Regions from separate parts of the Ureibacillus sp. FSL K6-3587 genome, predicted to be linked through region 2. Evidence: a T-box and tRNA genes for the amino acid it is inferred to sense, from the RefSeq annotation. Region 2 holds a T-box; the other holds one or more tRNA genes.
What was found. A T-box is a leader RNA that pairs with one kind of tRNA and senses whether it is charged. The one in region 2 lies ahead of ileS (isoleucine--tRNA ligase), so its partner is inferred to be a tRNA-Ile.

Region 1: it has a tRNA-Ile gene. The T-box ahead of ileS (isoleucine--tRNA ligase) is inferred to sense a tRNA for this amino acid. The anticodon was not compared.

What each region holds. Positions count from the first base shown of each region.
Region 1 is NZ_CP151969.1:2,295,343-2,311,058, reverse strand. Features, by position in the region: gene NSS77_RS11550 (ISL3 family transposase) at 1-1,070, shown strand, start outside; partial or broken gene NSS77_RS11545 (transposase) at 1,155-1,262, opposite strand; tRNA gene NSS77_RS11540 (tRNA-Glu) at 1,435-1,506, opposite strand; tRNA gene NSS77_RS11535 (tRNA-Ser) at 1,516-1,608, opposite strand; tRNA gene NSS77_RS11530 (tRNA-Asn) at 1,613-1,687, opposite strand; tRNA gene NSS77_RS11525 (tRNA-Ile) at 1,694-1,770, opposite strand; tRNA gene NSS77_RS11520 (tRNA-Gly) at 1,776-1,849, opposite strand; tRNA gene NSS77_RS11515 (tRNA-Phe) at 1,857-1,932, opposite strand; tRNA gene NSS77_RS11510 (tRNA-Asp) at 1,941-2,016, opposite strand; tRNA gene NSS77_RS11505 (tRNA-Met) at 2,020-2,096, opposite strand; tRNA gene NSS77_RS11500 (tRNA-Ser) at 2,114-2,206, opposite strand; tRNA gene NSS77_RS11495 (tRNA-Ile) at 2,226-2,302, opposite strand; tRNA gene NSS77_RS11490 (tRNA-Met) at 2,309-2,382, opposite strand; tRNA gene NSS77_RS11485 (tRNA-Ala) at 2,403-2,478, opposite strand; tRNA gene NSS77_RS11480 (tRNA-Pro) at 2,486-2,562, opposite strand; tRNA gene NSS77_RS11475 (tRNA-Arg) at 2,578-2,654, opposite strand; tRNA gene NSS77_RS11470 (tRNA-Leu) at 2,668-2,756, opposite strand; tRNA gene NSS77_RS11465 (tRNA-Gly) at 2,761-2,835, opposite strand; tRNA gene NSS77_RS11460 (tRNA-Leu) at 2,848-2,932, opposite strand; tRNA gene NSS77_RS11455 (tRNA-Lys) at 2,941-3,015, opposite strand; tRNA gene NSS77_RS11450 (tRNA-Thr) at 3,020-3,095, opposite strand; tRNA gene NSS77_RS11445 (tRNA-Val) at 3,101-3,176, opposite strand; rRNA gene rrf (5S ribosomal RNA) at 3,183-3,298, opposite strand; tRNA gene NSS77_RS11435 (tRNA-Glu) at 3,382-3,453, opposite strand; tRNA gene NSS77_RS11430 (tRNA-Ser) at 3,463-3,555, opposite strand; tRNA gene NSS77_RS11425 (tRNA-Asn) at 3,560-3,634, opposite strand; tRNA gene NSS77_RS11420 (tRNA-Ile) at 3,641-3,717, opposite strand; tRNA gene NSS77_RS11415 (tRNA-Gly) at 3,723-3,796, opposite strand; tRNA gene NSS77_RS11410 (tRNA-Phe) at 3,804-3,879, opposite strand; tRNA gene NSS77_RS11405 (tRNA-Asp) at 3,888-3,963, opposite strand; tRNA gene NSS77_RS11400 (tRNA-Met) at 3,967-4,043, opposite strand; tRNA gene NSS77_RS11395 (tRNA-Ser) at 4,061-4,153, opposite strand; tRNA gene NSS77_RS11390 (tRNA-Ile) at 4,173-4,249, opposite strand; tRNA gene NSS77_RS11385 (tRNA-Met) at 4,256-4,329, opposite strand; tRNA gene NSS77_RS11380 (tRNA-Ala) at 4,350-4,425, opposite strand; tRNA gene NSS77_RS11375 (tRNA-Pro) at 4,433-4,509, opposite strand; tRNA gene NSS77_RS11370 (tRNA-Arg) at 4,525-4,601, opposite strand; tRNA gene NSS77_RS11365 (tRNA-Leu) at 4,615-4,703, opposite strand; tRNA gene NSS77_RS11360 (tRNA-Gly) at 4,708-4,782, opposite strand; tRNA gene NSS77_RS11355 (tRNA-Lys) at 4,832-4,903, opposite strand; tRNA gene NSS77_RS11350 (tRNA-Thr) at 4,908-4,983, opposite strand; tRNA gene NSS77_RS11345 (tRNA-Val) at 4,989-5,064, opposite strand; rRNA gene NSS77_RS11340 (23S ribosomal RNA) at 5,112-8,038, opposite strand; rRNA gene NSS77_RS11335 (16S ribosomal RNA) at 8,176-9,728, opposite strand; gene NSS77_RS11330 (DMT family transporter) at 9,977-10,876, opposite strand; gene NSS77_RS11325 (MgtC/SapB family protein) at 10,963-11,667, shown strand; gene NSS77_RS11320 (cation diffusion facilitator family transporter) at 11,686-12,672, shown strand; gene NSS77_RS11315 (iron-containing alcohol dehydrogenase) at 12,775-13,938, opposite strand; gene NSS77_RS11310 (Glu/Leu/Phe/Val dehydrogenase) at 14,072-15,316, opposite strand; gene NSS77_RS11305 (IS1182 family transposase) at 15,687-15,716, shown strand, end outside.
Region 2 is NZ_CP151969.1:145,817-161,532, forward strand. Features, by position in the region: gene NSS77_RS00730 (IS66 family transposase) at 1-1,451, shown strand, start outside; gene ileS (isoleucine--tRNA ligase) at 1,673-4,435, opposite strand; T-box leader at 4,545-4,779, opposite strand; gene NSS77_RS00740 (DivIVA domain-containing protein) at 4,851-5,405, opposite strand; gene NSS77_RS00745 (YlmH/Sll1252 family protein) at 5,493-6,278, opposite strand; gene NSS77_RS00750 (YggT family protein) at 6,385-6,648, opposite strand; gene NSS77_RS00755 (cell division protein SepF) at 6,673-7,131, opposite strand; gene NSS77_RS00760 (YggS family pyridoxal phosphate-dependent enzyme) at 7,144-7,815, opposite strand; gene NSS77_RS00765 (YlmC/YmxH family sporulation protein) at 7,897-8,133, opposite strand; gene sigG (RNA polymerase sporulation sigma factor SigG) at 8,412-9,194, opposite strand; gene sigE (RNA polymerase sporulation sigma factor SigE) at 9,295-10,002, opposite strand; gene NSS77_RS00780 (sigma-E processing peptidase SpoIIGA) at 10,023-10,850, opposite strand; gene ftsZ (cell division protein FtsZ) at 11,103-12,254, opposite strand; gene ftsA (cell division protein FtsA) at 12,304-13,596, opposite strand; gene NSS77_RS00795 (small basic family protein) at 13,703-14,071, opposite strand; gene NSS77_RS00800 (DUF881 domain-containing protein) at 14,074-14,790, opposite strand; gene NSS77_RS00805 (DUF881 domain-containing protein) at 14,805-15,500, opposite strand; gene NSS77_RS00810 (cell division protein FtsQ/DivIB) at 15,484-15,716, opposite strand, start outside.

The DNA of each region.
Region 1 (15,716 bases), 1.3 Mb from region 2:
TTATCAAAATGCCGAGTGTTTTCGGTTATCCTACGTATTTGAAGCTCCGTAAACAACGCTATTACTGTAAACATTGCCATTCCACTTTTACTTTACAAACCGACATTGTGGCTAAAAACTGTTGTATTTCCAACCATACCAAAGTATCGATTGCTTTAGACGCCAAAGATAAAATCTCCGAAAAAGATATTGCCTTGAAACATCATGTTTCTCATGCCACTGTCAGTCGTGTCATTGATAGCTTTTATAGCTACTATCAACCGAATGTTCATTACCTTCCAAAGCATTTGTGTTTTGACGAGTTTAAATCCGTTAAATCTGCAGCTGGAGCGATGTCCTTTATTTTCTGCAACGCTGAAACGGGAGAGATTGTGGATATCGTAGAGGATCGGAGATTGCATGTCCTCAAAGAGTATTTCTTGCGGTATTCCAAGAAGGCGAGAAACGCGGTAAAAACGATTGTCATCGACATGTATAGTCCTTATATTTCCTTAATTCACGAAGTGTTCCCTAAAGCGAAAATCATCATCGACAAATTCCATATCCTCCAACTATTTAGCAGAGCTTTAAATAAAACCCGCATCAACGTCATGAAGCGGGATAAAAAGAATTACAATAAGTTGAAAAAATACTGGAAACTCCTTCTGAAAGATCAAACAAAACTCGATTATAAAAACTATACATATCATCGCTGCTTTAAAAAACTCATGTGTGAGGTGGATATTCTACACTACATCATGAACCTAGATTCTGAATTAAAGGAGTCCTATGAGTTATACCAATACGTTCGACATTACATCAAAACAAAAGACTTTGAGCACTTGAAAAAAACCTTGAAGAATAAGTGGAACAGCGTTTCCAGCTATATGAGAACCGCCATCAAGACCATAAACAAATACATAAATTACGTGGAGAATACAATGAAATACGATTATAACAACGGTATTTTAGAAGGGATTAATAACAAAATTAAGGTGATAAAACGTATTTCTTTCGGCTATCGCTGTTTCCGACATTTTAAAACTCGGATTCTGATCACCCAAAATTTAATGACAATGAAAAAAGCTTAGAGGAATCGAAGTTCCTCTAAGTTGTGCGGTTGCATATACCAGGAAAGTCACAAAATTTTTTCACCAACACTATTTGACAAAGGACCTCTTTATCTTTCCATAGATTATCTGTCTTCTATATTTTGGCGCAAATACAATGTGATACTTACAATTCCATTTAGTATGTGCTAAACTATTTATGTCAGAAGACATAATAGGTCCCTCCTTGATACTAAAATTTGGTTGGCGAACCAAAATTTATTTTAGCATCAAGTGGGATCTTTTTTAATACCTCGCTATAAGCTATACGGAACCCCCTGCCTAGCAGGGGGTTTTCTTTTTTACAATAAAAGCCCGGGACAATCCAATGTTGTCCCGGGCTTTATGACCCCTACGGGATTCGAACCCGTGTTACCGCCGTGAAAGGGCGGTGTCTTAACCACTTGACCAAGGGGCCATGTATGAATGGCGGAGAAGGAGGGATTTGAACCCTCGCGCCGGGTTACCCCGACCTACACCCTTAGCAGGGGCGCCTCTTCAGCCTCTTGAGTACTTCTCCGTCATGGCTCCGAAGGTAGGATTCGAACCTACGACCAATCGGTTAACAGCCGATTGCTCTACCACTGAGCTACTTCGGAATATTATGGTGGGCCTAAATGGACTTGAACCATCGACCTCATGCTTATCAGGCGTGCGCTCTAACCAGCTGAGCTATAGGCCCTCGTTTGGAGCGGGTGATGGGAATCGAACCCACGACATCAGCTTGGAAGGCTGAGGTTTTACCATTAAACTACACCCGCATATAAATGGTGGTTCAGGACGGAATCGAACCGCCGACACAAGGATTTTCAGTCCTTTGCTCTACCGACTGAGCTACTGAACCACTTTATATGGCGGTTCCGACGGGACTCGAACCCGCGATCTCCTGCGTGACAGGCAGGCATGTTAACCACTACACCACGGAACCGTTTGGTTGCGGGGGCAGGATTTGAACCTGCGGCCTCCGGGTTATGAGCCCGACGAGCTACCAGACTGCTCTACCCCGCGATAATTTTATATATTAATGGTGGAGGAAGAGGGATTCGAACCCCCGCGCGGTTTGACCCGCCTCTCGGTTTTCAAGACCGACCCCTTCAGCCAGACTTGGGTATTCCTCCATGTTTCCTTTTCAACCTTTGGTGGACCTTGCAGGACTCGAACCTGCGACCGGACGGTTATGAGCCGTCTGCTCTAACCAACTGAGCTAAAGGTCCTTGGGATGGCGGTGGAGGGGATCGAACCCCCGACCTCACGGGTATGAACCGTACGCTCTAGCCAGCTGAGCTACACCGCCGCCAATTGATTTATATGTTATGGTGGAGCATAGCGGGATCGAACCGCTGACCTCCTGCGTGCAAAGCAGGCGCTCTCCCAGCTGAGCTAATGCCCCGTTTCTATGGTCGGGAAGACAGGATTCGAACCTGCGACCCCTTGGTCCCAAACCAAGTGCTCTACCAAGCTGAGCTACTTCCCGGTCCCTTTTCTTTTATGGCGCGCCAGGCAGGAGTCGAACCCACAACCTTCTGATCCGTAGTCAGACGCTCTATCCAATTGAGCTACTGGCGCTTCATCTTCATGTTGGTGCCGAGGACCGGAGTCGAACCGGTACGGTAGTCACCTACCGCAGGATTTTAAGTCCTGTGCGTCTGCCTATTCCGCCACCCCGGCTTTTTGGAGCGGAAGACGGGGTTCGAACCCGCGACCCCCACCTTGGCAAGGTGGTGTTCTACCACTGAACTACTTCCGCATGATGTAAATATGGTGCGGGTGAAGGGAGTCGAACCCCCACGCCGTAAGGCGCTAGATCCTAAGTCTAGTGCGTCTGCCAGTTCCGCCACACCCGCATAATAAATGGTGAGCCATGAAGGACTCGAACCTTCGACCCTCTGATTAAAAGTCAGATGCTCTACCACTGAGCTAATGGCTCACGATGGTGCCGGCGAAAGGAATCGAACCCTCAACCCACTGATTACAAGTCAGTTGCTCTACCAATTGAGCTACGCCGGCATATATGGTGGAGGATGACGGGATCGAACCGCCGACCCTCTGCTTGTAAGGCAGATGCTCTCCCAGCTGAGCTAATCCTCCATTTAAGCCTAGCGACGTCCTACTCTCGCAGGGGGAAGCCCCCAACTACCATCGGCGCTAAAGAGCTTAACTTCCGTGTTCGGTATGGGAACGGGTGTATCCTCTTTGCCATCGTCACTAGACTTATTATTTCAAAGACAAGAATTATTTTATCATAAACGCTAAGGTTTTCAATATATTTTTTTATTTTTTAATTAAAATTTTATGACCCCTACGGGATTCGAACCCGTGTTACCGCCGTGAAAGGGCGGTGTCTTAACCACTTGACCAAGGGGCCATGTATGAATGGCGGAGAAGGAGGGATTTGAACCCTCGCGCCGGGTTACCCCGACCTACACCCTTAGCAGGGGCGCCTCTTCAGCCTCTTGAGTACTTCTCCGTCATGGCTCCGAAGGTAGGATTCGAACCTACGACCAATCGGTTAACAGCCGATTGCTCTACCACTGAGCTACTTCGGAATATTATGGTGGGCCTAAATGGACTTGAACCATCGACCTCACGCTTATCAGGCGTGCGCTCTAACCAGCTGAGCTATAGGCCCTCGTTTGGAGCGGGTGATGGGAATCGAACCCACGACATCAGCTTGGAAGGCTGAGGTTTTACCATTAAACTACACCCGCATATAAATGGTGGTTCAGGACGGAATCGAACCGCCGACACAAGGATTTTCAGTCCTTTGCTCTACCGACTGAGCTACTGAACCACTTTATATGGCGGTTCCGACGGGACTCGAACCCGCGATCTCCTGCGTGACAGGCAGGCATGTTAACCACTACACCACGGAACCGTTTGGTTGCGGGGGCAGGATTTGAACCTGCGGCCTCCGGGTTATGAGCCCGACGAGCTACCAGACTGCTCTACCCCGCGATAATTTTATATATTAATGGTGGAGGAAGAGGGATTCGAACCCCCGCGCGGTTTGACCCGCCTCTCGGTTTTCAAGACCGACCCCTTCAGCCAGACTTGGGTATTCCTCCATGTTTCCTTTTCAACCTTTGGTGGACCTTGCAGGACTCGAACCTGCGACCGGACGGTTATGAGCCGTCTGCTCTAACCAACTGAGCTAAAGGTCCTTGGGATGGCGGTGGAGGGGATCGAACCCCCGACCTCACGGGTATGAACCGTACGCTCTAGCCAGCTGAGCTACACCGCCGCCAATTGATTTATATGTTATGGTGGAGCATAGCGGGATCGAACCGCTGACCTCCTGCGTGCAAAGCAGGCGCTCTCCCAGCTGAGCTAATGCCCCGTTTCTATGGTCGGGAAGACAGGATTCGAACCTGCGACCCCTTGGTCCCAAACCAAGTGCTCTACCAAGCTGAGCTACTTCCCGGTCCCTTTTCTTTTATGGCGCGCCAGGCAGGAGTCGAACCCACAACCTTCTGATCCGTAGTCAGACGCTCTATCCAATTGAGCTACTGGCGCTTCATCTTCATGTTGGTGCCGAGGACCGGAGTCGAACCGGTACGGTAGTCACCTACCGCAGGATTTTAAGTCCTGTGCGTCTGCCTATTCCGCCACCCCGGCTTTTTGGAGCGGAAGACGGGGTTCGAACCCGCGACCCCCACCTTGGCAAGGTGGTGTTCTACCACTGAACTACTTCCGCGAAAAATAAGCCGCTGAATCAAATGTTCCATTCAAATATAATAATGTGATGAGCCATGAAGGACTCGAACCTTCGACCCTCTGATTAAAAGTCAGATGCTCTACCACTGAGCTAATGGCTCATGATGGTGCCGGCGAAAGGAATCGAACCCTCAACCCACTGATTACAAGTCAGTTGCTCTACCAATTGAGCTACACCGGCATATATGGTGGAGGATGACGGGATCGAACCGCCGACCCTCTGCTTGTAAGGCAGATGCTCTCCCAGCTGAGCTAATCCTCCTTCATTTGTTCTCTCAAAACTGGATAACGGCATTGAAAGCTTTTCTTTTGGTTAAGTCCTCGATCGATTAGTATCCGTCAGCTCCACACGTCACCGTGCTTCCACCTCGGACCTATCTACCTCATCGTCTTTGAGGGATCTTACTTGCTTATGCAATGGGAAATCTCATCTTGAGGGGGGCTTCATGCTTAGATGCTTTCAGCACTTATCCCGTCCACACATAGCTACCCAGCTGTGCCTTTGGCAAGACAACTGGTACACCAGCGGTGTGTCCATCCCGGTCCTCTCGTACTAAGGACAGCTCCTCTCAAATTTCCTGCGCCCACGACGGATAGGGACCGAACTGTCTCACGACGTTCTGAACCCAGCTCGCGTACCGCTTTAATGGGCGAACAGCCCAACCCTTGGGACCGACTACAGCCCCAGGATGCGATGAGCCGACATCGAGGTGCCAAACCTCCCCGTCGATGTGGACTCTTGGGGGAGATAAGCCTGTTATCCCCGGGGTAGCTTTTATCCGTTGAGCGATGGCCCTTCCATGCGGAACCACCGGATCACTAAGCCCGTCTTTCGACCCTGCTCGACTTGTAGGTCTCGCAGTCAAGCTCCCTTATGCCTTTACACTCTGCGAATGATTTCCAACCATTCTGAGGGAACCTTTGGGCGCCTCCGTTACCTTTTGGGAGGCGACCGCCCCAGTCAAACTGTCCACCTGACACTGTCTCCCAAGCCGATCAGGCTTGCGGGTTAGAATTTCAGTACAACCAGGGTAGTATCCCAAGGGCGCCTCCAGGGAAGCTGGCGCTCCCCCTTCTACGGCTCCTACCTATCCTGTACAAGTTGCACCGAAATTCAATATCAGGTTACAGTAAAGCTCCACGGGGTCTTTCCGTCCTGTCGCGGGTAACCTGCATCTTCACAGGTACTATAATTTCACCGAGTCTCTCGTTGAGACAGTGCCCAGATCGTTACGCCTTTCGTGCGGGTCGGAACTTACCCGACAAGGAATTTCGCTACCTTAGGACCGTTATAGTTACGGCCGCCGTTTACTGGGGCTTCAATTCGGAGCTTCGCTTGCGCTAACTCCTCCTCTTAACCTTCCAGCACCGGGCAGGCGTCAGCCCCTATACGTCACCTTGCGGTTTTGCAGAGACCTGTGTTTTTGATAAACAGTCGCCTGGGCCTATTCACTGCGGCTCATCGGGGCTTGCACCCCAATGAGCACCCCTTCTCCCGAAGTTACGGGGTCATTTTGCCGAGTTCCTTAACGAGAGTTCTCTCGCTCACCTTAGGATTCTCTCCTCGACTACCTGTGTCGGTTTGCGGTACGGGCACCTCCCGCCTCGCTAGAGGCTTTTCTTGGCAGTGTGAAATCAGGAACTTCGCCTCCAAAGAGGCTCCCCATCACCGCTTGGCGTTACGGGAAGCGGATTTGCCTACTTCCCCGCCTTGCGGCTTGGACACGCGCGACCAACGGCGTGCTTTCCCTATCCTCCTGCGTCCCCCCATTGCTCAAACGGCGGGGAGGTGGTACAGGAATATCAACCTGTTGTCCATCGCCTACGCCTTTCGGCCTCGGCTTAGGTCCCGACTAACCCTGAGCGGACGAGCCTTCCTCAGGAAACCTTAGTCATTCGGTGGATGGGATTCTCACCCATCTTTCGCTACTCATACCGGCATTCTCACTTCTAAGCGCTCCACCAGTCCTTCCGGTCTGACTTCTGCGCACTTAGAACGCTCTCCTACCACTCGTGCGAAGCACGAATCCACAGCTTCGGTGAACCGTTTAGCCCCGATACATTTTCGGCGCAGCGTCACTCGACCAGTGAGCTATTACGCACTCTTTAAATGATGGCTGCTTCTAAGCCAACATCCTGGTTGTCTAAGCAACGCCACATCCTTTTCCACTTAACGGTTACTTTGGGACCTTAGCTGGTGGTCTGGGCTGTTTCCCTCTTGACCACGGATCTTATCACTCGTAGTCTGACTCCCGCGTCTAAATAGCTGGCATTCGGAGTTTGTCTGAATTCGGTAACCCGAGGTGGGCCCCTAGTCCAAACAGTGCTCTACCTCCAGTATTCGTTACGCGAGGCTAGCCCTAAAGCTATTTCGGAGAGAACCAGCTATCTCCAAGTTCGATTGGAATTTCTCCGCTACCCACACCTCATCCCCGCACTTTTCAACGTGCGTGGGTTCGGGCCTCCAGTGAGTGTTACCTCACCTTCACCCTGGACATGGGTAGATCACCTGGTTTCGGGTCTACGACCACGTACTCTTTCGCCCTATTCAGACTCGCTTTCGCTGCGGCTCCGTCTCCTCGACTTAACCTTGCACGTAATCGTAACTCGCCGGTTCATTCTACAAAAGGCACGCCATCACCCGTTAACGGGCTCTGACTACTTGTAGGCACACGGTTTCAGGTTCTCTTTCACTCCCCTCCCGGGGTGCTTTTCACCTTTCCCTCACGGTACTGGTTCACTATCGGTCACTAGGGAGTATTTAGCCTTGGGAGATGGTCCTCCCGGATTCCGACGGAATTTCACGTGTTCCGCCGTACTCAGGATCCACTCTGGAGAGGATGGATTTTCGACTACAGGGCTGTTACCTTCTACGGCCGTCCTTTCCAGAACGGTTCGTCTAACCCATCCTTTTGTAACTCCGTATAGAGTGTCCTACAACCCCAAGAGGCAAGCCTCTTGGTTTGGGCTGTTCCCGTTTCGCTCGCCGCTACTCAGGGAATCGATGTTTCTTTCTTCTCCTCCAGGTACTTAGATGTTTCAGTTCCCTGGGTGTGCCCTCTTAACGCTATGAATTCACGTTAAGATACTGCTCCATTACGAGCAGTGGGTTGCCCCATTCGGAAATCTCCGGATCAAAGCTTACTTACAGCTCCCCGAAGCATATCGGTGTTAGTCCCGTCCTTCATCGGCTCCTAGTGCCAAGGCATCCACCGTGCGCCCTTACTAACTTAACCTAAAAATTAAGAGCTTACAGTAAATTTCTTGCTTTCAATGTCGTTTATCCAGTTTTCAAAGAACAAAACTCTTGATTGAAGGCATGAACCTTCAAAACTGAACCCAAAACGTTAATGTTTTCCGTTTATATCCTTAGAAAGGAGGTGATCCAGCCGCACCTTCCGATACGGCTACCTTGTTACGACTTCACCCCAATCATCTGTCCCACCTTCGGCGGCTGGCTCCCGGAGGGTTACCTCACCGACTTCGGGTGTTACAGACTCTCGTGGTGTGACGGGCGGTGTGTACAAGGCCCGGGAACGTATTCACCGCGGCATGCTGATCCGCGATTACTAGCGATTCCGGCTTCATGCAGGCGAGTTGCAGCCTGCAATCCGAACTGAGAGTGGCTTTTTGGGATTCGCTCCCCCTCGCGGGTTTGCCGCCCTTTGTACCACCCATTGTAGCACGTGTGTAGCCCAGGTCATAAGGGGCATGATGATTTGACGTCATCCCCACCTTCCTCCGTATTTGTACGGCAGTCTCCTTAGAGTGCCCAACTGAATGATGGCAACTAAGGACAAGGGTTGCGCTCGTTGCGGGACTTAACCCAACATCTCACGACACGAGCTGACGACAACCATGCACCACCTGTCACCGCTGTCCCCGAAGGGAAGGCCATGTCTCCATGGCGGTCAGCGGGATGTCAAGACCTGGTAAGGTTCTTCGCGTTGCTTCGAATTAAACCACATGCTCCACCGCTTGTGCGGGCCCCCGTCAATTCCTTTGAGTTTCAGTCTTGCGACCGTACTCCCCAGGCGGAGTGCTTAATGCGTTAGCTGCAGCACTAAGGGGCGGAAACCCCCTAACACCTAGCACTCATCGTTTACGGCGTGGACTACCAGGGTATCTAATCCTGTTTGCTCCCCACGCTTTCGCGCCTCAGCGTCAGTTACAGGCCAGGAAGCCGCCTTCGCCACTGGTGTTCCTCCATATCTCTACGCATTTCACCGCTACACATGGAATTCCGCTTCCCTCTCCTGCACTCAAGTCTCCCAGTTTCCAATGACCCTCCCCGGTTGAGCCGGGGGCTTTCACATCAGACTTAAGAGACCGCCTGCGCGCGCTTTACGCCCAATAATTCCGGACAACGCTTGCCACCTACGTATTACCGCGGCTGCTGGCACGTAGTTAGCCGTGGCTTTCTAGTAAGGTACCGTCAGGGCGCAGCCAGTGACTGCTGCGCTTGTTCTTCCCTTACAACAGAGCTTTACGATCCGAAGACCTTCTTCGCTCACGCGGCGTTGCTCCATCAGGCTTTCGCCCATTGTGGAAGATTCCCTACTGCTGCCTCCCGTAGGAGTCTGGGCCGTGTCTCAGTCCCAGTGTGGCCGATCACCCTCTCAGGTCGGCTACGCATCGTCGCCTTGGTAGGCCGTTACCCCACCAACTAGCTAATGCGCCGCGGGCCCATCCTATAGTGATAGCAGAACCATCTTTCAACCCCGAAGCATGCGCTTCGGTGTGTTATCCGGTATTAGCACGCGTTTCCGCGAGTTATCCCGGTCTATAGGGCAGGTTACCCACGTGTTACTCACCCGTCCGCCGCTAACCAATTAAAAAGCAAGCTTTCTAATTGGTTCGCTCGACTTGCATGTATTAGGCACGCCGCCAGCGTTCGTCCTGAGCCAGGATCAAACTCTCCATAAAAAGAAAAGTTGATTAGCTCAAACTTTTGTCCGTATCCAATCCGTCAACGAGGGTCAACGAATTGAAAAATTTATAACATTAACGTTTCGGTGTTCAGTTTTCAAGGTTCATCAAACTTTCATTTTTGAAACAGCTTTTATATCATAAAACTTTTATTTCTCGATGTCAACAAGTTTTTTCTAAGCTGTTATTAAAAAATTCATATCCGTTAAGGACATGTTATAGTGTAAATTAGATTTCAGAAAAAGTCAATTACTTTTTCTGAAAAAATTTCTTAATGCCTTAATATCAAGCACAAACAACATAATACCAATAATAACAATAATTCCACCGATAATTTGTGTTGCAATCAATTTTTCTCCAAAAATAAAGAGTGCCAAGATGGACGCACCTATAGGTTCAAATAATATAGCGATTGAGATGACATTGGCACTGACCCATTTGATGGACCAGTTAAATAATGAATGCCCCAACAGATTCGGAAGAATTGCAAGGAGCAAAAACCAAATCCATGTCGAAAAAGGATATGGTCCAAATGATTCCCCTTTCAATAATACATAGAAAAACAAACATATTGTACTAATCGAGTACACAACCATCGTATATGTAATTAAAGAAATTCTTTTCCTTACCTCTTGTCCAAATAAAAAATATCCCGTTACCAAAACGCAAGCAATAAGTGCCAGCAGATCTCCAAACAAGGCGCTGCCGCTGATATTAAAATCTCCCCAACTGATTAAAAAGCTCCCCAAGATTGCGATAATTCCGGATAAAATGGCTTGCATGGTGAGGCGCTCTTTGAAAAATAAATAGGTTCCCGCAAAAGCAAACAACGGCTGCATCGTAACAAGAACCGTCGAACTGGCAACGGATGTGTACCGCAATGATTCAAACCACAAAATGAAATGAAATGCCAAAAAAATGCCGGCAATGATTGAAAACAACCAGTCTCTTTGATATAACATTTTTAATTCATGTACATGATTTTTAAAAAAAGCCGGGGCGATGATCAACACAGAAAAAAGCATCCGGTAAAAAGCGATTGCTCCCGACTCGGCTTCTGCAAGTTTAACAAAAATCGCCGAAAATGATATTGAAATCACACCGATGATAATAGGGATAAACGGGTGGATAGGTGGCTTTTCCATTTTAATTTTCTCCTGATATTCATTTTGTCATTATTTTATTTTCACATGGTTCACCATTCTGTGCAATAAAAAAGGGGGAATGAACAATGCATACTTTAAGCATGGTGATACGGCACGAAGACCTTCTGAAATTGGCGATTGCCGCTCTATTAAGTTTAATTATTGGAATCGAGAGAGAATTAAAGAAAAAGCCCGTAGGATTAAAAACCTGTTTAGTGATTTCCACTTTCAGCTGTTTATTAACAATCATTTCGATTGATACTGCATATAGCACCCCTCCCCGGGATGAAATCAACATCACCATGGACCCTCTTAGACTCGCAGCCCAAATCGTCAGCGGTATCGGCTTTTTAGGTGCTGGTGTGATATTAAGAAGAGGAAATGACAGCATTACCGGTTTAACAACCGCGGCAATTATCTGGGGAGCAGCCGGAATTGGAATTGCTGTTGGCGCAGGATTTTATTTAGAAGCGGTAACTACGGTAATAATCGTTGTTGTCGGGATTAAAGTGGTTGCACCGTTCCTGATGAAAATTGGGCCAAAGCGCATCCGGATGCGTGAACTTTACTTGAAAGCCCGCATTCCAAAAAAGGAAAATATCGAGGATTTATTGAAGTTCATGGAAGATCAGGAAATGGTTATTGATAATATTCGAATCACAGGCGATAATCTTAATTACGATGTAGTGATCCGTTTTTCTACTTTATTAAAGGAAAATACTTATACGGTTTTTGACACCTTCCAGGCTCTGCCCTATATCCAAAAAATCGAAATTGAAATTTTATCATAAAACATTCGGAGGAAATCAATGAAAGAAATTATCAAACTACTGAAAAACGGAAATAAACCGTCATTATCTGCGGCTATTGTCAATTTATTATTGGGAAGCATCAAAGGGGTCGCTTATTTTTTTACCGGAAATGTAGCAATGTTTGCGGAAATGATGCACTCGTTGGGAGATGCAGCAAACCAATTTTTCGTTTTTATCGGCTCGGCTTTATCGAAAAAAGCGCCGACAAAACAGTTTCCAAACGGATTTGGCCGGGTCGTAAACCTCGTTTGTTTGGGAGCGGTGATCGTCGTTGCCATTCTTTCATATGAAACGGTGAAAGAAGGATTGCATCATTTCTTGCATCCGAACGAACAATCGGGAGAAATCCTGCTTCCTCTTGGAGTATTATTGTTGGGTACGATTTTAGAAGGCTTTGTTTTACAAAAAGCGGCGAAGGAAATTTTACATGAAGTGGGACAATCAGCGTCGATCTTTACAGCAATACCAAAATCGGTCGCATATCTAAAACGGGCAAAACCCGCGACCAAACTGGTATGGATGGAAGATGCCGTCGCAACCTCAGGTAATGTGCTTGCATTTTTAGCCATCATTATCGCCTATTACACGGGCTTTCATGAATTGGAAGGTTTAGTATCCATAATCATCGGAGGGATGATGTTCTTTGTGGTTGGAAAGGTATTTCTTGATAATGCCCGCGGCGCGATCGGCGAAACTGACGAAGAGATGCTGATTCATATCGGAAACTTGGTGATGAAAGATCCCCATGTGAAAGATATTGAACGGCTCGAAGTCGTAAAAGAAGGGGAATTCCTTCATGTAGAACTCATCGCAGAGACAGATCCGAAGCTCTCCCTTGAATATTTGGATCAAGTCCGGGATCACTTGGTCGAATTAATTTTAGCCCAAAAAGGCGTTACAAAAGTGACCCTTTCCTTCGATAAAGATGACGATATCTCCGAATGGAACCATCATTTGAATTCAGAAGGTTCGCCAAATGAATAAAAAGGCAAGATTAATAAGTCGACTCATCATGATGGATCGGATTTTTATCGCACAAAAAGGCTGTCCCGAAAACTTTCCGCCTTCGGACAGCCTGCCGCTATTTTATAGGGACATTCTAAAAATTTCCCTGACATCTTCTTCATCAAGCACTTTAAAGGTGCCAATCGGACCGTTCGCCATCGCTTTTCCCACTAAAACATCCAGCTTCGAATCATCAATGCCGTAATCTTTCAACCGGCTTGGGGCTCCTAGAGTTGTCCAAAATGCTTTCAGACGCTCAATGCCTTCCAATGCAATTTCTTCATCAGATTTATTTGAAGGATCCACCTGAAATACTTTTGTTGCAAGGCGGGCAAAACGGGCGGGATTGACATGCATGACATGTTTCATCCAGTTCGGGAACAGGATGGCAAGTCCGCCGCCATGGGGAATATCATAAACGGCTGAAACAGCATGTTCAATTTCATGGGTTGCCCAATCCCCTTCCGAACCCATTGAGAGCATTCCATTCAAGGCGATTGTTCCGGAAAGCAAAATCGTCTCCCGCAATTCATAGTTTTCCAAATCCTCCACCAACTTCGGTGCCGTTTCAATTACGGTTCTGAGCACCCCTTCACACAGTTCGTCCATGATTAATGTATTTTCCGCATCATGGAAATATTGTTCGAATACATGGGACATCATATCGACAATGCCATACACCGTTTGGTCTTTCGGCACCGTCATTGTATAAGTTGGATCGAGTATCGAGAATTTTGGAAACACCTTGCCGCTTGACCAGCCGTATTTTTCTTTTGTTGCTCCATTCGTAATAACGGAATTGGCGTTCATTTCCGAACCGGTTGCAGCCAGCGTCAACACCGTCCCCAGCGGCAATGCATCCTTCACTGGTACTTGATTTGTGACGATTTTCCACGGGTCTTCCTCAAGCTTGGCTCCGGCGACAATCAGTTTCGAACAATCAATGACGGAACCTCCGCCGACTGCAAGGACAAAATCGATGGATTCCCGTTTGCAAATCTCGATGCCTTTCCTTGCTGTTTCCACTCTTGGATTTGGTTCCACACCGCCTAACTCAAAGACGTTTAAATCAAGTTCATTCAAAATTGAAATGACTTCCTCATAGATCCCATTTCTTTTTATGCTTCCGCCGCCATATACCAAAAGGATATTTCGTCCGTACCTCGGCAACTCTTTTTTTAATTGGCGGAGCTCCCCTTTCCCAAAATATAAACGAACCGGATTTTTAAACGTAAAGCTGTTCATCCAACCTCTCTCCTTTTTTGCAAAAGTATCAATTGAAATTCCACCAAAAATAAGCGAATAACACCATTTTTCATCAAAGAAAAATGGTGTTACAAACTGTTAGAAGCTCATCTGATTCCGATTCAATTGTTCATTATACCCAGCCGCGGAATCGGCAGGCTTCGGCTGTGCGGCGAACACCAACCATGTAAGCGGCAAGCCGCATATCAATATTTCGGCTCTGTGCTGTTTGATAAACATTTTCGAAGGCGTTCACCATTCTTTCGCGCAATTTTTCTTTCACTTCTTCAGCGGACCAATAGTAGCCTTGGTTATTTTGAACCCATTCGAAGTAGGAAACAGTTACGCCGCCTGCGGATGCCAATACATCCGGCACCAATAAAATGCCGCGTTCAGTAAGGATTTTTGTAGCTTCTGTCGTCGTTGGACCATTGGCCGCTTCCACAACAATTTTCGCTTTAATATTTGGTGCATTTTCAGCGGTAATTTGGTTTTCGATTGCCGCCGGAACAAGTATGTCGCAGTCCAATTCCAGCAATTCTTTATTCGTGATGGTATTCTCAAACAGTGTTGTTACGGTACCAAAGCTGTCTCTGCGATCAAGCAGATGATCGATATCCAGACCGTCCGGATCGTATAAGGCGCCGTAAGCATCGGAAATCCCAATGACTTTTGCACCCAAGTCGCTCATGAATTTCGCCAAGAAACCGCCGGCATTTCCGAATCCTTGAATGACTACCCGGGCATCTTTGATATCAATTCCTCGCTTTTTCGCCGCTTCCTGAATGACAATGGTTACCCCTTCTGCCGTTGCCCGGTCGCGTCCTTGTGAACCACCTAAAACAATCGGTTTTCCTGTGATGAATCCAGGGGAATTGAATTCGTCAATCCGGCTATACTCGTCCATCATCCAAGCCATGATTTGCGCATTCGTAAATACATCCGGAGCCGGGATATCCTTCGTCGGACCGACAATTTGGCTGATTGCACGGACATAACCGCGGCTCAATCGTTCAAGTTCCCCCATGGACATTTGCCGAGGATCGCAAACGATACCGCCTTTTCCTCCGCCATACGGCAAATCAACAATCCCGCATTTTAATGTCATCCACATAGAAAGCGCTTTCACTTCATCTTCAGTTACATCCGGATGGAAACGTATACCCCCTTTTGTTGGCCCCACAGCATCGGAATGTTGGGCGCGGTAGCCGGTAAATACTTTTGTTGTCCCATCATCCATTTTTACCGGGATGCGCACCTTCAACACGCGAAGCGGTTCTTTCAATAATTCATACATCGCTTCATCATATCCAAGCCTGTATAATGCCTCTTTAATCACTTCCTGCGTAGAAGTTAGAAGATTAACATTTTCAGCCATACCTACTCGCCTCTTTTAACTCAATTATTTATTATTTTTTTAAGAACAATCCTTACTTTCATATTAACATATTTGTCACAAAACATGTTAATGGTACTAGGCAATTCCCATTTTAATAATGTCCTTCCATTGGTACAACCATTTTATTATATAAGTCATTCATTAATTTATTTACCCTATTTTTCATTTAGAATACATTTTTCAAAAAAATAAAGAGGCTGGGACAAAACCCCCTCTAAAATGGAAACAGCCCATGAAATTTTGGAATGAAATTTCATGGGCTATTACTATTTTTTTAATAAAAATAAGGACATCTTCTGATAAAATTTAAGTATCTACCCCAAAAAATTTTATCAAAGGAAGTGTCCTTATGTTCAAATATTATAACATGAATCAATTA
Region 2 (15,716 bases):
AAGTTCGCTATTTAACAAAGCTTCTTTATGGCTCAAAATCAGAAAAATCAAAGTACCAAGCTCCAGATGGACAATGTTCTTTATTTGATGATGACTCTTTTTTTAACGAACCTGAGCACACAGAAGAACAAAGCACGGACACTGTTACCTATACAGTTGTTCGTAAAATACATAAAAAGAAACGAAACGATTTCTTCGTGGATGGTTTAGAAATTGAAGAAATTCATCATCACCCTGAAAACTTACAATGCGAGTGTTGTCAATCTCAGATGACAGAGATCGGCAGCACGATTGTTCGTGAGGAAGCAAAATTTATACCGGCTATTGTGAAGCGTGTTCGACATATCGAACACGCTTATGAGTGCAGGAATTGTAAAAAAGATCTCAGCAAAAATTCACAAATCAAACGAGGCAAAGCACCACAACCAGCGATTCAACGAAGTATTGCTGGACCAACGGTCTTGGCAAAAATCATCTACGATAAGTTTGTTCAATATTTACCTTTATATCGCCAGGTAAAGGAATGGAACCATTATGGTCTCCTTACAAACGATAAAAATTTATCGAACTGGGTGATTCGAATCGCGGAGGATTGGCTTCATCCAATCTACCATCGTATGAAAGAGCTCCTTATGAAAAAATCAATTCTTCATATTGATGAAACATACGCTCAAATACTCAACCGTTCGGATGGAAAGTCGGCTCAGTCTAATGCTTATAACTGGGTATTCCGAAGCGTTGCTTCTCAAGGGCCGACCATCGTCATGTTTCATAGTGCGTTATCGCGAAGTCGGGAAGTTTTAAAAGACTTCGTGGAAAAGTTCAAGGGAACCATCATTTGTGACGGATATTCTGCATACGCTGGTTTACCTAACGTCACATTCGCCAATTGTTGGGCACATGTGCGTAGAAAATGGCTAAAAGCCAACAGTAAAAACGCCGAAAAAGGTGTAGAATATTGTAATCGACTCTACGAATTGGAACGAAAGTTTAAGAAACTTTCACCAAGCAAACGTCGAAAAGCACGAAAAAAATATTCCAAACCGATTGTGGAAGAATTCTTACAATGGGTAGATGAATCTCCTTTTTACGGCAAAAGTGCCCTTGCGGAAGCGGCAAACTATACCTTGAAACATGCCGAAGGTCTAAAAGCATTTCTATATGACGGTCGAATTGCGATTGACAATAACCCAGCAGAAAATGCGATTCGTCCGAGTGTGATTGGTCGGAAGAACTGGCTTTTCTCTGTGAGTGAATTGGGAGCTGATGCCAATGCCGTTTGTTTGAGTTTAGCTGAAACGACAAAAGCTAATGGAATTGATTTCTATCAATACTTGGTCAAAGTATTGACAGAACTCCCAAACCTCCCAATCCATCAGCAACCAGAAATAATCGATCGCTACTTGCCTTGGTCTAAAAATATACGTGAATCATGTGCAATAGCAAAATAGCCCTCAATCTGAAAAAATTCAAGATTGTAGGGCTATTTGTCATGCGTACTAATAGGTACGCTTTTTTAATCCCTGTTTTAAGTTTTTCAATGCGTCATTTGAATTCGGGCTTACGATGCATCCCTTATTTGTTATTACTTTGTTTTCTTGCCAATTCCAACTGATCAAAAAAAAAAAAACGCCCTTGAATTGCAATCGCAAATTCAAGGGCGGCAAGAACATTATTCGTAATGATTGATCACAATTTCAGCGCAGCGGGAACATAATGTCGGATGTTTTTCGTTTTGGCCGACCGTTTCAGAGTAAGACCAGCAGCGCTCGCATTTTTCCCCATCCGCTTTTTCTACAGCGATGGATGTTTTTTCTAATGCAATCGCATTTTCAGGGGCATCTTTTCTGCTTCCGGCAACCACAAATTGAGATACAAGGGAAATTTGTTTGAAATCGACTTTTTCATCATTCAATAATGACAATACTTCTTCATCATCTGTATAAACCACCACTTTGGCATCCAATGGTTTACCGATGACTTTTTCATTACGCGCTTCTTCAAGGGCTTTAAGCACTTCATCGCGGATGTCCATCACTTTACTCCATTTTTCTTTGAGTTCTTTAAAGTTGCTGCGTTCATCCACTTCCGGGAAGTCTGTCAATTGTACAGACGGCTCTTCCTCATTTAAATAAGACCACAATTCATCCGTTGTATGCGGAAGGATCGGTGTCAAGATTTTCAACAATGTGAGCAAGCAATCGTACATCACCGTTTGCATTGCGCGGCGGTCTGGATTGTTTGGCGCTTCGATATAAACGACGTCTTTTGCCACATCCAAATAGAATGCAGACAATTCAACAGAAACGAAGTTGTTGATGGAATGGTAAACCGCAGAGAAGTCATACCGGTCATAAGCGGCGCGCACTTGTTTCAATACTTCCTGCAAGCGCATGTACATATATTGATCCACTTCTCGTAAGTTTTCATATGGTACACGGTCTTTTTTCGGATCAAAATCAAATAAATTTCCGTGTAAATAACGAAGCGTATTCCGGATTTTACGGTATACTTCGGAAATTTGTTTCAATAAATCCACCGAAATGCGCACATCGCCTGTATAGTCCACAGAAGCCACCCACAAACGGAGAATGTCCGCACCATACTGTTTCATTACTTGTTCAGGAACAATGACATTTCCAAGAGATTTACTCATTTTACGTCCTTCGCCATCAAGAACGAAGCCGTGGGACAGAATGCCTTTATATGGTGCAAAGCCGTTGATGGCAACCGATGTAATCAAAGATGAGTTGAACCATCCACGATATTGGTCGGAACCTTCCAAATAAAGGTCGGCAGGATATTTCATGCCCCGTTCCACAAGCACGCCTTGATGAGTGGAACCGGAGTCGAACCAAACGTCCATAATGTCTTTTTCTTTCGTGAATTTTCCATTCGGGCTTCCTGGATGCGTGAAACCTTCAGGCAATAAATCTTTCGCTTCTCTTTCAAACCAGATATTGGAACCGTGTTCACGGAATAAATTGGCCACATGAGCAATCGTTTCCGGCGTAATAATCTCCTCGCCATTTTCAGCATAGAATACCGGAATTGGCACACCCCAAGCCCGTTGACGGGAAATGCACCAGTCTCCGCGGTCACGGATCATGTTGTAAAGGCGGATTTTACCCCAGCTAGGAGTAAATGTCGTATTTTCAATCGCTTCCAATAACTGATCACGGAACGGCTCGATTGAACAGAACCATTGCGGCGTTGCACGGAAAATCACCGGTTTTTTCGTACGCCAGTCATGTGGATAGGAGTGCGTAAAGAAATTTAATTTTAATAAAGCTCCGACCTCTTTTAATTTTTCAGTCACCACTTTATTGGCATCATCATAGAACATGCCTTCAAATCCTGGGGCTTCATTTGTATAGCAGCCCCGGTCATCGATTGGGCTCAATACATCCAAACCGTATTTTTTCCCTACGATATAGTCGTCTTCCCCGTGGCCGGGCGCTGTGTGAACGCATCCGGTACCTGCATCCAATGTGACGTGTTCCCCTACCATGACTAAAGAATCGCGGTCATAGAATGGATGTTTCGCCACAATGTATTCCAATTGTTGGCCTTTCACTTCTTGAACGATTTCAACTTGTTCCCATCCAATTTCTTTTGAAACATTTTCAATCAATTCTTTTGCAATGATATATAAGTTGCCATCCACTTTCACAACGGCATAAGTAAATTCAGGGTTGACGGAAATTCCTAAGTTGGCCGGAATTGTCCAAGGGGTAGTTGTCCAGATGATGAATTTTGCATTTTCAGGAACAACACCTTTTGCGTCTTTGATTTCAAAGCTCACGTAAATGGAAGGTGATTTCACATCTTTATATTCAATTTCCGCTTCCGCCAATGCAGACTCGGAAGAAGGAGACCAGTAAACAGGTTTCAACCCTTTGTAAATGTACCCTTTCTCCGCCATGCGGCCGAACACTTCAATTTGGCGGGCTTCGAATTCAGGTTTTAATGTAATGTAAGGATTTTCCCAATCACCACGTACGCCTAAACGCTTGAATTGGGCCTTTTGATTTTCGATTTGTTCGTAGGCATATTCTTCGCAAAGTTTGCGGAATTCGGCAACCGACATTTCTTTGCGGTTCACGCCTTTTTTCGTCAAAGCATGCTCGATCGGAAGTCCGTGGGTATCCCAACCAGGAATATAAGGAACATGGTATCCTGTCATGGAACGGTGGCGGTTGATCATATCTTTGATGATTTTATTCAATGCGTGGCCGATATGAATATCTCCGTTGGCATATGGAGGGCCATCATGCAATACGAATTCCGGACGGCCTTTCGTACGCTCCAACACCAGCTTGTTAATATCCATTTCCGCCCATTTTGCTTGGATTTTTGGTTCGTTGACCGGCAGATTTCCTCTCATCGGAAAATCGGTTTTCGGCATTAATAACGTATCTTTGTACTCTACCATTGAATTTCCTCCTTCTAAAATTTTGACACCCTTTTAAAATCCTTTTTTAACTGCATAAAGGAATAGGCAAAAAAGAATTTCCCCCAAAATAAAAAAAGTTTCTCTATCCCTTAGGGACGAGAAACGATTACCCGTGGTACCACCCTTGTTCACAACGCAGAAAAAGGAAAAGCTCCGACGCTGCCTCATGACACTGTAACGTCGTGTGGACGAAATCACTTACTTTCCTTTCAGTGATTTGGCTCGGGAGTGATTTTCTTTTTTGCCGCTTGTTCGAGCTTCCACCGTCCTCGAATCGCTATATGACCGCCAGCAAAAAATACTCTCTCCTTCAACACCTGTCAGCCGCTTGTATTAAATTTCTGTGTATCAGTATATGAAAATCATGGGAGTCAGTCAAGTAGTAAGAAAATTGTTACAATTTTTCCTGCTCAGTCGCACTTTTTCTATAATATTCTTCATCGTCATCCTGCTTGAATTGCTCTTGTATTTCCGTAAGGCCCACATCATACTCCATTAAATGATCCCAATCATCGGAATTCAGCAAGTCCAATTGGGCTTCCACCAACATTTTGAAACGGTTGCGGAATACTTTGGACTGTTTTTTCAAAGCGTCGATTTCAATCGTAATTTTGCGCGCTTTGGCCAACGCTTCATTCACAATGCGGTCCGCATTTTTTTCCGCTTCCTTAATGATGAGCTTTGCCTCTTGCTGGGCATTTCTGCGCACTTCTTCCGCAGCCTCTTGTGCAACGACAATGGATTTTTGGAGCGTTTCTTCCATCGTATTGAAGTGTTCCATTTGTTCCGTCATTTGTTTCACTTTATCTTCCAGCTCTTTTTTCTCCCGGAGCAAGAGCTCATAATCTTTAATAATCTGGTCCAAAAATTCATTGACCTCGTCTTCCGCATAGCCTCGGAAAGACCTCGTAAATTCTTTATTATGTATATCAAGAGGTGATAGTGGCATCGTTTCGCACTCCTTTAATCAAAAATATAGGCATATTCCTATTATACCCATCAATGTTGTTCTTGACAGTAAATTTTTTTATACAATTCACTTTCTCTCGATTTGACTGATGACTAATCGGATCTTCTCCTTCTTCGTTCGCCCTTCGATTCCATCAATTTTGAAACGTCCATATCCCCGGCAGGAGACCAAATCGCCCTCTTGCAGTTCAAAAGCCGTTTCTTCGCAAAGGGCAAAGTTCACTTTTACTTTGCTTCCCCGAATCAAGTTTTGGGATTTTTGCCTCGAAAGATTAAAACTGCTTGATAAAACCGCATCCAGTCTCATGGAAGATACCGTCAGCCGTTGCTCCTTCCATTCCCCTTGCGGAGGAATCAGTTGATCCATGTTTTCAAGTTCTTGGATCCGGACATGAATTTTTCCCACTTTTTTTAAGTTTGTTTTTACATACGAGGCGATTTCCGATGTACAGGCAAACTGGATCGTTTCCTCGTCAATACGGATATCACCGAAGTGTTTCCGGTCAATTCCAAGGGAAAGCAATGCACCTAACACATCCGGATGCTTCAATTGGACAAACTTGGATGGAAAGGTCAACTGTAAAACGGTAATGTCGTAATCTTCCATTGTCGGAATAAAATAAGAAGGAGCGATATAAACCCTTTTCCTCTCCGCTTCCTGAAACATTCCTTCGCCATAAACGGATAGTCCGTCATGATTGCCCACAATGGACTGAACAATATGAAGTTCCCGTGGATCCAAAAAAGCGGTCAATTTAGGGGCGTAGCGATCTTCCACTTCTTTTTTCCACTCGATGACCCTTTCAATAAAAGGATGCTCATCTTTGCGAAAATGTTGCATAATATTTTGCATGGCGTCAACTCTCTCAGTACTTTTTCTTACAACCGGCACATGAATATTCAAGTAAAATCGGAACATTATATAAAATGGATGTGACTCCCCATTGAGCCGCATCCATTTAATAAAATAGCATATGCAACAAATTATAAATTCCCTGCTCGATAAATGTCAGCACAATTAAAGCGATAATCGGAGAAAAATCGATCATTCCAATTGGAGGAATGAATTTACGGAAAAATCCCAAATAAGGTTCGCACAATTTTTCCAAAAATTGTCCCAAAGCTGTATCCCTGGATGCAGGTATCCATGACATTAAAATGTAAATAATCAACATTAGCGTATAAATTCTGAAAGCAAAAGATATAATATCTGTTATGTCCATAGATTCTTTATTACCTCACTATTTTCATATATCGTCATAAAAGTATCCGGATATTTCGCCTTGCACTTCCACGTTGTCCGGTGTGCATAGGAAGATGTTATCACCGATACGTTGAATATCTCCACCTAAAGCATAGACGGTTCCGCTCAAAAAATCAATAATTCGCAATCCTGCTTCACGGTCAATCCGCTGAAGATTGACGATGATGGCACGTTTATTTTTCAAATGTTCAGAGATGTCCTGCGCTTCTGCATACACTCTTGGTTCAACAATGACGACTTTGGCATTTTTCAAAGCATTGGCCGATTGAATGTTGATGACATTCAACGTTTTTTCTTCGCCATGGCTATTGACGATTTTTTTCGTTGTTTTTCTTGTTACAGTCTCTTGCGGCAATGCGACCGGTTCATTCATTGATGGTTGAACTTGCTCTTCTTCTTCTTCCAAGTAAAAGAAATTTTTTATTTTGCTGAACATGCCCATCTTTCCAACCTCCTATCCAACAAGAGCTGTTCCGATCCGAATAAATGTGGCCCCTTCTTCAATCGCAATCTCGTAATCGTTGGACATACCCATCGATAATTCTTGACAAGGTGCGTAGGGCAAATTTAAATTTGCAATCTCTTGTTGTAATTCTTTCAATCCACGAAAGACTTTCCGAATCACTTCTTTGTCATCCGTATTTGGCGCCATCGTCATTAAACCGACAACCTGAATCTTGCTGAACTTTTCCAAAGATTGAATAAATGGTATCACTTCTTCCTTGCTTAAACCATGTTTGGATTCTTCGCCGGATACATTGACTTGAACAAAACATTTTACCGGGTTTACAGCCCGCTTCTCAATTTCTTCCGCCAAGCTCATACGGTCCAAAGAGTGCAAATAATCGATTTCATTGATGACTTTTTTTACTTTTCTTGATTGCAAAGTGCCAATATAATGCCAGATGGCTTGATCTTGAATCGCTTCTTTTTTTGCGAGCAACCCTTCCGGACGATTTTCTCCGAGATGGATGATGCCGGCTTCCAATGCTTCTTTTGTTCGTTCAACCGAAACTTGTTTTGTTACTGCGATTATTTGAATATGATTATCTTTTCGATGTGCCCTTGTTTTTGCGTCTTCTATTCTTTGCTGTATGATTTCCAAGTTTTCCCGAATGCTAGCCATATTGAATCCCATCTTTTCTTTACAACAATAGTTTCTTTCATTTTATCAATCAACTCTCGATTTTTCAATGAAATAGCGGCATTAAGAAATACCTTTAACTAAAATGACATCTTTCCCAATCACTAAAATATCACTGATCAGCACTTTTTGGATTGCCTCTTCTCCTTGGAAAAAGTTGAATAGTTTTTTTGGTTCCGCTACAAGAAAAGCTGTGATCATGCCCGTTTGTTCGCATACTTCAGCATCGATAATGTACCCGATAAACCGTCCGCTTCCCGCCTCAATGATCTCTTTTTGCTGCACTTCTGAAAACTTCAAGGGAATCTCCTTTCAACCAGACTATATTCTCAGTTATCACTAAATCTGATCAATTCATGAGAACAATCATAAAATTTCACAATTTCTCTAATCATTCACCCATAAAAAGACAGCTAAACCAATCGGAAAATGTATACGTTTAATTAAAAAAGTGTCAAAGACAATGAATTCAATTCTATTTTATGTTTCACAACCTTATTTGACCTCTTGCAGTTCTTCCTCTTTTAAAAATAAAAACGCACTTGTGAAAAGTGCGTTGGATTAGACGGAACAAAACATTATCCATATTTATAGTCTTTTTGCATTGTCTCAATGGCATTTTTTTCAAGTCTAGAAATTTGGGCTTGTGATATTCCGAGGGATTTTGCGATTTCTGTTTGTGTTTCGCCATAGTAAAACCGCTTTGCCAGAATCAATTGTTGGCGTTCATCCAACTTTTGAATACTTTCCTTTACGCTTACATATGCAACCCATTGATCTTCCGACACATCTTCATCCCTCAATTGGTCCATGATGTAGACAGCGTCTCCGCCGTCAGAATAAATCGGCTCCTGAAGGGAAAGAGGATCTTGAATCGCATCCAAAGCATAGAGCACGTCTTCTTTTTTCATATCAATCATTTCGGCAATTTGTTCAATGGATGGTTCATATAAATTTTCTGAAATGAATTTTTCTTTTGCCTGCATCGCTTTATAAGCAATATCTCTCAAGGATCTTGATACGCGAAGGGCATGATGGTCCCTTAAATGTCTGCGTATTTCTCCAATTATCATCGGTACAGCATATGTCGAAAATCGTACATTATGTTTTAAATCGAAATGGTCGATGGCTTTCAATAATCCGATACATCCAACTTGGAACAAGTCATCCGCTTGTTCTCCCCGATAAGAGAATCTGCCTACAATGCTCAACACGAGCCGCAGATTGCAGATCACCAATTGTTCTCTTACGGATGTATCACCATTTTTTAGACGGACAAACAACTCTCTCATTTCTTCATGTTTTAATACCGGCAAAGAAGCAGTATCAACACCGCAAAGCTCGACTTTTGTACGCACCATCTTCTTTTCCTCCAGACTTTTATCTCTTGGATTGTTTTTTAAGTTTGTCCGAAAAGGAAAAGAATATGCGTGCGTTGAGCGTCCAATTTCAACCAATTCCTTATGAGATTGGTTGGTTCAAGGATTCTCTCAACTCAGATATAATTTTCTTTTCTAATCGGGAAATATAGGATTGGGATATTCCCAAGTGATCCGCCACTTCTTTCTGCGTCATTTCCTTTTTGCCGTTGAGACCGAACCGGCATTCCATAATATATCTTTCCCGTTCGCTTAATCCGTTGATCGCTTCAAACATCGATGCACGCTCAATTTTCTTTTCAACATCATTCATAATAATTTCTTCATCCGTGCCTAAAATATCTGATAATAGGAGTTCATTCCCATCAGGATCCGAGTTCAATGGTTCATCTAAAGAGACTTCGCCTTTCATACGACTTGTCTTTCGCAAGTGCATCAAAATCTCATTTTCGATGCATCGGGAAGCATATGTGGCAAGTTTGATATTTTTTTCTTTATTGTATGTTTCGATGGCTTTGATTAATCCGATAGAGCCGATGCTGATCAAATCCTCAATTGGCGTGCCGGTGTTATCGAAACGTCTCGCAATATAAACAACAAGACGCAAGTTTCTTTCAATCAATGTATCACGCGCTTTCATATCACCATTCATAAATGCTTCAATTACAGACATTTCTTCTTCTCTGGACAATGGTACTGGCAATGAATCATGACCTCCTATATAGTATGTTTTTTTAGTACGAAACTTACTGAATATTTTCAAAAGAAGCTCTTTTAGTCTTTCAAACAACCATTCTCCCCCTTTATGAATTAGTTCAACGCTAAAACGTGGAGTATCATTTGTGCATTCTGCGGAAACCGGGCATCGTGTCGGGTAAATACCACATATTCTTCCAATATTTCCTTCTTTATGTTTCCGTAAAGAATCAGACGTTCAAAGCGAAAGGCAAGAGCGGTTGACGTTTCTTTTTGTACCGTTGACAACTTCAAAATTCTGATTTTAGGGTACATAAAGTCAGGAAACATTGTTAGTTGATAAGGATTCTTTTCGTCCCACGAAAGCAATCCCTCTTTTAACTCTTTCGGCAGTTTCTCTTCCACCGCCTGATACGATAAGAAATGAACCGGTTTGCCGCTGATCGGCTCCACACATTCATTTCCCGTATCAATGAATCCTTTCAACGAATACGATTTTTGGAAGAGCTCCAATTCGCAATCAACAACGAATGATTGCTGCAACCTCTCCTTTGTCATATTTCTCCATTTCGAATGAATAAAAGTTAAACTGAGAACAGCGATACTTAAACAAAAGATAAAAAAAATGAGATCGGATTGCCTGAGCAGGAAGGGCAATAAACTGGTCAAAAGCCCTCCCAGAAAAAAGGTGGCCACAAGCAGCACTGTGCCCTGTTTCAGCAAGGTTTGAATCCGAAAGGAGAAAGCGAGTCCAATTAGAAGAACAAAACTTGCAAGAGCCCCTATAAAAGATTGATAGAGAATTGATGACACGAGTCCGCTAATGAATGCACTGAACAACAACCTTCGTTTTTTTACATACAATCCCGTTATTTCCTTCGTAAACTTTAATAGGAAGTAATTAAATAACGTATTGTATAGTACGAGCAATTCTCCAATCATTTTAGCGTCCTCCTATTGATAGATTAACACTACCCTCATGTAGAAAATGTCAAAACGTCGGAGCTAATCCGGAGTTTTTATTGACAAAATATTGCATGGAACGGGAAATTATGCATAAAAAAAGAACTATCCGGAAAGATTTTCATCTTTACCGGATAGTTCATTCATAATTTGAATCAGAATACCGAAAAGCTCCGTTAAAAGAAATGTCGATTTTTTCGTTTTTTTGTAACAATATTTCCTTCACTGCTTTTATTGATTTCGGTGGCGACGGTTTCTTAAGAATGTCGGAATGTCTAATAGATCTTCTTGTTGGTTGCGGTAATATTCCTGTTGTTGCTGCGGCTCGATATTTCGTTCGCGCACAGGAGATTGCTGGGTTTGTCCAGCGTTTGCTTGCGTGCTGCGCGCATTGATGGACGTTCTTGCACTTTGGGCTGCCTGAGGTGCGGCATCATCGAAGCCAGTTGCGATTACGGTTACGATAATTTCATCATTCAAGTTTTCGTTAATGACTGAACCGAAAATCATATTCACTTCTTCATCAGAAGCGGAAGCAACAATATCCGCAGCCTCCTGAACTTCAAACAGGCTCAAGTTTGTACCGCCGGTGATGTTCATGATGACCCCTTTCGCACCATCAATGGACGTTTCAAGAAGCGGACTGGAAATCGCTTTTTTCGCAGCCTCTGTTGCACGGTTTTCACCGGAAGCGATACCGATCCCCATCAGTGCTGAACCTTTGTTTGACATGATGGTTTTCACATCAGCGAAATCCAGGTTGATAAGACCTGGTGTGGCAATCAAGTCGGAAATCCCCTGTACACCTTGGCGCAATACGTTGTCAGCTTCGCGGAAAGCTTCAAGCATTGGAGTGCTTTTATCAACGATCTGCAACAGTTTATCGTTCGGAATGACGATCAATGTATCCACCGCTTCTTTCATCGCAGCAATTCCACTGATCGCCTGTGTTTGTCTCTTCTTTCCTTCAAAAGAAAATGGCCTTGTCACAACCCCAACAGTTAAAGCTCCCATATCCTTTGCGATTTGTGAAATGATTGGTGCGGCACCTGTTCCAGTTCCTCCACCCATGCCTGCAGTGACAAACACCATATCGGCTCCACGTACAACTTCTTCAATCTGTTCTCTGCTTTCTTCAGCAGCCTTTTTTCCAATTTCAGGATTTGCCCCTGCACCTAATCCACGAGTCAGTTTACTACCAATCTGCAATTTTATTTCCGCTTTTGAGAGATTTAAAGCTTGAGCATCTGTATTTACAGCAATAAATTCAACACCTTGAACGCCATGTTCAATCATTCGGTTAACAGCATTATTTCCACCACCGCCAACACCAATTACTTTGATTTTGGCTAGTTGGTCAATATTCGTATCAAATTCTAACATTCTTTCTCCTCCTACCACACTAGTCTAAGATTTTGATTTTTTCTTTTCATTATTCGAAAAATTTGTCAAATAGTCGTTTGGCTTTGTCAAAGACGCTTGTTTTATTTTCGTTATCAGCTTTTTCAGATGCATGAGATTGTTTTTTAGGAGGAGTAGTAACTGAACCTACCGCTTGATAAACAGGTGCTTTCGAAACTGGGCTTCTTCCGAAGAATTCATCTTCCATATGCGCGTAACAAATTAAGCCAACAGCGGTTGTATATGATGGATCCCGGACACCTATAAAATCAGGTATATATATTCTTACACGGGTTTGCATCACTTGACGGGCAAGTTGCGCAATCCCTTCCAATGAAGCGACACCACCTGAAAGTACGATTCCACCTGGTAAGTCTCTGACTCCTAAACGGGCTAATTCATCCAAAACAAGTTCAAACAATTCTTCTAAACGTGAACCGATAATTTCCGCAATAAACTTTTGGCTGTACTCTTCTGTTACATCTGTGCCAACAACCGGCACTTCAAACACTTCATCTTCAGAAGCATCCTCATAAAAAGCATGTCCATACTCTCTCTTTATTTTTTCGGCTTGTTCAGTTGGAGTTTTTAATATGATGGATAAATCTTTTGTAATATGGTCGCCACCGACCGGAACGACTCCTGTATGAGTTAACAAGCCATCTTCAAATACGGCAATCGTGGTTGAACCCCCGCCTATATCAATAAATGCAGTACCTTGGTTTTTTTCGTCTTCCGTCAATGCAAAATATCCTGCTGCCAATGGTTGCAAATATATTTCTTTTATATCAAGACCTGCCCGTTCAACGCATCTTAAAACATTGTGCAATAGTGTGCGAGATGTGGTAATCATCGTAGCATCCATTTCCAGTCGGATACCAATCATTCCACGGGGATCTTTGATTTCATCCAGATTATCCACGATAAACTGTTTCGGAATCAAATTGACCAATTCCCGCTCCGGTGGTATCGACATCACTTGGGCAGATTCAAACACTCTTTCCAAATCTTCATCCGTAATTTCCCGATTTTCACTGTTAACTGCAACTACACCTTTTACCGGCTGTAATACTGTTTGATTTGCAGGAATTCCTAACACGACTTCTCTTATCTGTATTCCTGTCATTCGTTCCGCTTGTTCTACAGCTTTTTTTATGGATTGGACGGTTGCATCTATATCAACAATTGTGCCTTTTCTTACTCCGTTCGTTTTGACGTTTCCTACTCCTATCACATGCAACTGGCCGTCTGTCACGTCACCGATCAGCGCTTTTATAGAAGAGGAACCTATATCAAGTGAAATATATATATTTTGATGATTCATTCCACCGCACCTCCTTCGAATGCTACTCCACTCATTCTATTTTAAAATATTATATATGTGTCAGTAAATTTTTCTATAACATCATACATAATAAATTCTACCGTTATTATACAGTTTTTTCATCCTTTTTTACATGTCTGTCTTCCCACTTTTGTATCAAAATTCGTCGAATTATAGCAATATTTTGAAAAAGCCTTACTCCAAATGCAAAAATTGCAGCCAAATACAAGTCCACCCCTAAATGGACGCCCAAAAAAGCGAGTCCAATGGCCAATGCAATATTGAAGAAAAAGCCGGTAATAAATACCTTATCATCGTATACTTGTTGCAAATTGGCTCTTATACCACCGACAATGGTATCGAGGGCGGCAAGCACGGCAATGGAGAGATAATTTTCATATTCGGAAGGAATTTGAATATCCGTCAGCAATCCCAAAGCCAATCCTAATATCAATCCTAAAAATGGTAACCACATAATTAATCCCCTTCACTTTTCAACAAATAACTGTTCGTGAATTCTCCATCATAGGCGCCAATCGTAATTTCTTCTTCCGCCGGATTAATGGTCAACTTCAGATTATCGATGTAAAAACCATCCTGGAACGTTGATGCATATAAATAGCTGTAAAGTTTTTCAGCCTGTTCAAAGGTTTCCGTAATGATCAAAATATCCACATTCGAATTGCTTATTGGAACACTGTTCACCGTGGTTTTTCCATTGATATCCCGAATGGCCGTCGTATGGACAACCCTTTGTCCATCAATTTCGATATATAATCCGTTATATCGGTAGATTTCATTCACAAGGCGGATTAAAAGATCCGGGGATATTGGTTCCACTTTAAATCCGCTGAGAATCAGTTCTTCCGCAGGTTTAATATTTAAGCGCAGTCCAGGACCTGTCACTTCTGAAAGCCCCGCTCTTACCCTCAAATCTTCAACGGTTGATTGCAGGACTTTTCCAAGCTCTTTGCTGTTTTCATCTTCATACTCCGCTTTTATGTTTTTCAGGGAGGCAATTTCGTTCAGGAGCTCCGAATGCAGCTTTTTTTCTTCGGTCAGCTCTTGGCGTATTTCCCAAATGTCTCTCGTGTCACGGGATTCAGGCTTTTTTACTGTGTTATATTGGACTGCGATCATGAATCCTACAACAAAGGAGATTAAAGTAATCCGGATTACTACATTCTTCTCCACCTACCTGCCCCCTTTTACATTTTGATATCTTCCAAACCTTGAATCGTCACGACAATCGAATCATTGATTAATCGTTCGAAAACTCCGCCGGCTATTTTTAAAGAGGAGATTAAAGTATCAGCGTTTCCGATTGCTTCAATTTCGAATGGAGCAGGATATTGTTTTCCGTCGATTGTAATCACTGGACCGTTGCAATGAATATAAGAATTCGGTTTCAAGCGATGACCATTGATGGCGATGGCTTCTGCCCCGGAAATCTTCAATTCATTGATGACCATAAAAATGTGGCTCTCATGGACAATATAATCATTCGGATTTGTCGATTTCGGATCATAATGGCCATCTTGCAAAGTCACTTTGATTCCTTCGCCATGGGCAGGCAATTCACCAAGTATCAACCTCAGCCTCTCAGCCTCTTCGGCCAATTCCTTGTAATCTTCTTCATTTTCGGTAAAAGACTTCTCATATTCCCGGATCTGGGCTTTCAAATCATTGAGCTCGTCCATTAATTCTTTGTTTCTTTCCTGCTGCTCAATCAGTTCATTCCGGTAAGTATCCTCTTGTTCGATATAACTGGAACGGACTTTTTTATTGTCTTTTGCCAAATTGTAGGAATAACCGATCATGAAACCAGTCACGATGCAAACGAGCAGAAGGATGAAATGCTTTCTCGTAATTTTATTTTGTCTTCGGTTATGGAGTCGATTCATCATGTTCCACATCCTGTTCAACCGATGCATCATCGGATTGTCCGCCAATATTCAATTTCTTATATTCTTCGGAATATGGCTTGAAATATGAACCAACTTCAATATCTATGATCCCCTTTTCATTTTCCGCTGCGTTTTCAATCTGGGCGATAATGGCCGGATAATACTTCAGTTTTTCAGAAAGCGAAGTGATTTCCGCGCGAACCTCATAGCCAT